2 regions of the Pseudomonas sp. ChxA genome follow, and region 2 is predicted to be linked to the other one. Evidence: riboswitches for the same ligand, from Rfam matches in the RefSeq annotation. Region 2 holds a riboswitch; the other holds the start of a gene.
The links. Region 2 has a riboswitch for manganese ahead of P5706_RS27870 (TMEM165/GDT1 family protein). Riboswitches for the same ligand answer to the same signal wherever they lie in the genome.
Positions count from the first base shown of each region.

Region 1: another riboswitch for manganese. It lies ahead of mntP (manganese efflux pump MntP); the one in region 2 lies ahead of P5706_RS27870 (TMEM165/GDT1 family protein).

Region 1 covers NZ_JARPMK010000001.1:3,013,614-3,015,811, forward strand. Annotated here, with positions in the region: gene mntP (manganese efflux pump MntP) at 341-904, opposite strand; yybP-ykoY riboswitch at 917-1,084, opposite strand; gene P5706_RS13535 (LuxR C-terminal-related transcriptional regulator) at 1,166-1,738, opposite strand; gene P5706_RS13540 (acetyl-CoA acetyltransferase) at 1,869-2,198, shown strand, end outside.
Region 2 covers NZ_JARPMK010000002.1:483,022-485,219, forward strand. Annotated here, with positions in the region: gene P5706_RS27865 (methyltransferase) at 1-673, shown strand, start outside; yybP-ykoY riboswitch at 724-845, shown strand; gene P5706_RS27870 (TMEM165/GDT1 family protein) at 934-1,518, shown strand; gene P5706_RS27875 (M48 family metallopeptidase) at 1,636-2,198, opposite strand, start outside.

The DNA of each region.
Region 1 (2,198 bases), on a different contig from region 2:
GTTAAACACGATGGCCGAACGCAGGCTTGAATCCGTGGGTAACCCGGCAGGACGCCGGGTTAGCCGCGCTGGGCCAAGGATGGCCCATCGCGGCGGCCCACGGATTCAAGCCGGAGTGAGGGCATGCCGAGCCATAGCGAGGCACCGAGTGTTGGGGCGAAGACTTTTTGGTTACTTTTGTCTGGGCCGGCATTCCGGTCTTTACAAAAGTGACCCGCTGTAAGAGCGGAACCCTACTCAGCCGTTACCGCAGCAACGGATATGTACACCACCAAAAGACCGCCATCGCAGGCAAACCAGCTCCCACATATAGCTGTTCAGGACTTAAGTCTCGTAAACTTCACGCGGACAAGTGCTCGTAGAGTATCGTCGCACCCACCAGCATCAGCACCACGCCGCCGACCATCTCGGCGCGTTTGCCCACCACCGTCCCCAGCACCCGCCCAAGCATCATGCCGATGGTCACCATGGTCATGGTCGCCAGGCCGATTGCCGCCGCAGACACCAGAATATTCACATCGACAAACGCCAGGCCTACGCCCACCGCCAGTGCATCGATGCTGGTGGCAAAGGCTGTTACTGCGAGAATCATGAACGAATGCTGGCTGGGTTTCTCCACCTCATCGTCATCGGCCTTGAGCCCGTTCCAGATCATGTGCAAGCCCAGCGCCACCAGCAGGGTAAAGGCGATCCAGTGGTCCCAGTCCTCCACCCAGCGCGTGGCGGCGTGGCCGATGGCCCAGCCGATCATGGGCGTGATGGCTTCGATCACACCAAAGATCAGGCCGGCGCGCAGCGCTTCGACCAAGCGTGGTTTGTGCAGGCTGGAGCCTTTGCCGATGGCCGCCGCAAAGGCGTCCGTGGACATGGCCAGGGCGAGAAGAATAAGAGAAATGGGGTTCACGGTAAGGCTTCCAGTCGGGCTGTATGAGTCAACGACACAACCACACGCCCGACTTTAGGCATGGATGTGTCGCTGGTCTCACCAACCACAACGGTGTTCGTACCACGGCAGGTTGCCGAATATGTTGATACGAACGCTTCTGAACGGGTCAGAAGCCGGTTACTCCCCAACGAAGGGCCGCAGCATAGCTGGCCAGATATGAAAAAACTGTCAATGCCCTGCAAATTCCGCTGAGCGACGTCCGGCAAAGTTCTACGACTGTCACGCCACCATAATAATTTTCGACACCAATTCCACCACCGTCTTGGCCTGCAACTTTCTCATCAAGCGCGCCCGGTGCACCTCCACCGTGCGGTGGGAGATCGCCAGGCGTAGGGCTATTTCCTTGGACTTGAGGCCATTGACGATGTGCATGGCGATTTCCCGCTCCCGTGGCGTGAGATCGCCGGTGCCTTGGTGGGTGCGGTCCAGGCGTTCGAAGTGCCAGATCATCAGCTTGAACGGGTCTTTGGGCGTGAGGGTGTAGCCGTGGGACTTGGCCCAGAACACTTCGCCGTTCTGGTGCTGCATGAAGCGCTCGTCGGAATAGAAGCCGTTTTCGCTCTCCAGCAACCAATCATGGCTGCGCTTGCCAATGGCGTGGTAGTCAGCCTGGGAAGGGTAGATCAGCAGCGTCAGTTGGTTGACCAATGCGTCGCGCGAATAGCCGAACAACTGCAGGAAAGCCTCATTACAGTCGACCATCACGCGGTTGCGGGTGACCAGTTGCGGCGCGGGGGAGAGCTGGAACGCCAGGCGTTCTATGTCGTGGAACTGCTGTGCAAACGCGTTCATTGGGCATCCTGCCTCTTCGCTTTTCTCAACTGGGGCTACTTAGCCATGTAAGTAGTTGCACGAATTGGCGCGCGCCCAACGGTGGGTCATTGTAGGTAAATGTCCGCACCAAAAATAGAAGAAATTGATTATGCCAGCTGATTGCGTCTCCATTGTTGCTGCCGGTCATTCACGTTTTGGTCGCCTTGACGGCACCAGCTTGGAGGATCTGATCGTACAGGTCACCCGCGAAGCCCTGAAGGACGCGGCGATTGACGCGAGCGAGATCGATGCGTTGTTCCTTGGCCACTTTAACTCCGGGTTGGTGCCCGATGGGTTCCCGGCCTCACTGCTGCTGCAGGCCGACCCCGGGCTGCGCTTTAAACCGTCGACCCGCTGTGAAAACGCCTGCGCGTCCGGCTCGGCGGCAATCCTGGCCGGAGTCCAGGCGATCCTGTCCGGCAGCGCCGAGTTGGTGTTG
Region 2 (2,198 bases):
AAGTGCCGCCAAGCAGATGATCCCGTTCGGCAAGCCGCGCAAGCTCGACAACGCGCGGCATTGCCAACTGTGGCAAGTCACCGTGGCCACTGCCCCACAAGCGGTCGAGCTGGAAAGCCTGGCGCAAGTCTTCGAAGTGCCACTGGCCGAAGGGCCGCTTAAGGTGGTGAGCCTGCCCGGCGTGTTCAGCCACGGCCGCCTGGATCGCGGCACCGAGCTGCTGTTGGAGCATCTGGACAAGCTGCCAAGCGGGCATTTGCTCGACTTTGGTTGCGGCGCCGGCGTGCTTGGGGCGGCGGTCAAACGCCGCTACCCGCATAACAGCGTGACGATGCTCGACGTGGACGCCTTCGCCGCCGCCAGCAGCCGCCTGACCCTCGCAGCCAACGGCCTGCAAGCCGAGGTGTTGACCGGTGATGGCATCGACGCCGCGCCGATGGGTTTGAACGCGATTTTGAGCAACCCGCCGTTCCATGTAGGCGTGCACACGGATTATTTCGCCACGGAGAACTTGCTGCGAAAAGCAGCGAAACACCTGGCAAAAGGCGGCGAACTTCGACTGGTTGCCAACAGCTTCCTCAAGTATCAACCGCTGATCGAAGAGCACCTGGGCGTGTGTGCGATCAAGGCTGAAGGCAATGGTTTTCGCATTTACCGTGCCAAACGCGGCTAATGGCGATTTGAAAAAGAACGCTTGCCGAATGGATTTTGCCTAGGCAGAATCCGCTCCGTCCTAGGGGAGTAGTCTCCCACGAGCGCCATGCTCGTCCGGCATACGTCAACATACTTGGTCAACAGACCATGGCGTATGCGACCCAGGAGTCCGCACAGACGGACCGGGGTTTGACAAGACCTATGACACGCACACCTTACCCGGGGCGGGAAGGCTGTACGTGTCATAGCCGTGTCGACCCGCCCCTGGAAACTTACCTGATGCTGGATTCATTACTCGTACCTACCGCAATCGTTGCCTTGGCCGAAATCGGCGACAAGACGCAACTGCTCGCGCTCATCCTTGCCGCACGCTTTCGCAAACCCTGGCCGATTATCGCCGGCATTGTCGCCGCGACCCTGGCCAACCATGCGGCCGCCGGTGCCGTGGGGGCCTGGTTCGGCAGTTTCTTCTCGGATGCGGTGTTGCACTGGATCCTCGCAGCGAGCTTCTGTGCCACGGCGCTGTGGACCCTGGTGCCGGACAAACTCGACGATGACGAAGCCAGTACCACGCGCAAGTTCGGGCCGTTCCTGACCACGCTGATTGCGTTCTTCCTCGCCGAAATCGGTGACAAGACCCAGATCGCCACGGTGATGCTGGCGGCGCAGTACCCGGAGTTGTGGCTGGTGATTATCGGCACCACGCTGGGCATGCTGATTGCCAACGTGCCGGTGGTATTGGCGGGCAATTTTGCCGCGGAAAAACTGCCGCTGACCTTGATTCGTCGACTGGCGGCCACGGCGTTTTTCATCCTGGCAGTGGTGGCGGTGTACAAGGCCATGCAAAGCAGCGGCTGGATCTAAACCCGATGTAAACCTGTGGGAGCTGGCTTGCCTGCGATGGCATCACCTCGGTACACCTTACAAACCGAGTCGCCTGCATCGCGGGCAAGCCCGGCTCCCACACTGGACCGCGTTAACTCAGGATTTTTTGGCCTGTTGGTAAAGCGGCATCACCTTCGGAATCGCCGCCTGCAACGAAGCGATTCGGCTGTCGGACGCCGGGTGAGTGCTCATGAACTCCGGTGGCGCGCCTTCAGAAGCCTTGGCCATCTTGTTCCACAAGGTGATCGCGGCATTCGGGTTGTAACCGGCGCGGGCCGAAAGCTCCAGGCCGATCAGGTCGGCTTCGTTTTCATTGGCACGGCTGTTAGGCAACGTCATACCGTAGTTGGCCACGGTATCGGCCAATGCCAGGCTGTCCTGGCCCAGACCGAACAACGCACCAGCGCCCTGCTTGGCCATCTGGATGCCATACGCCTTGGACATGGCCTCACGCCCGTGTTCACGCAAGGCGTGGGCAATTTCATGCCCCATAACGGCAGCCAGTTCGTCGTCGGTGAGCTTGAGCTTGTCGATCAACCCGCTGTACACGAAGATCTTGCCGCCAGGCCCACAGTTGGCGTTCATCTCATCGCTTTTGATCAGATTGACTTCCCACTTCCACTGCGCCGCGTCCGGGCGGAAGGTCGGCGCCTGGGCGA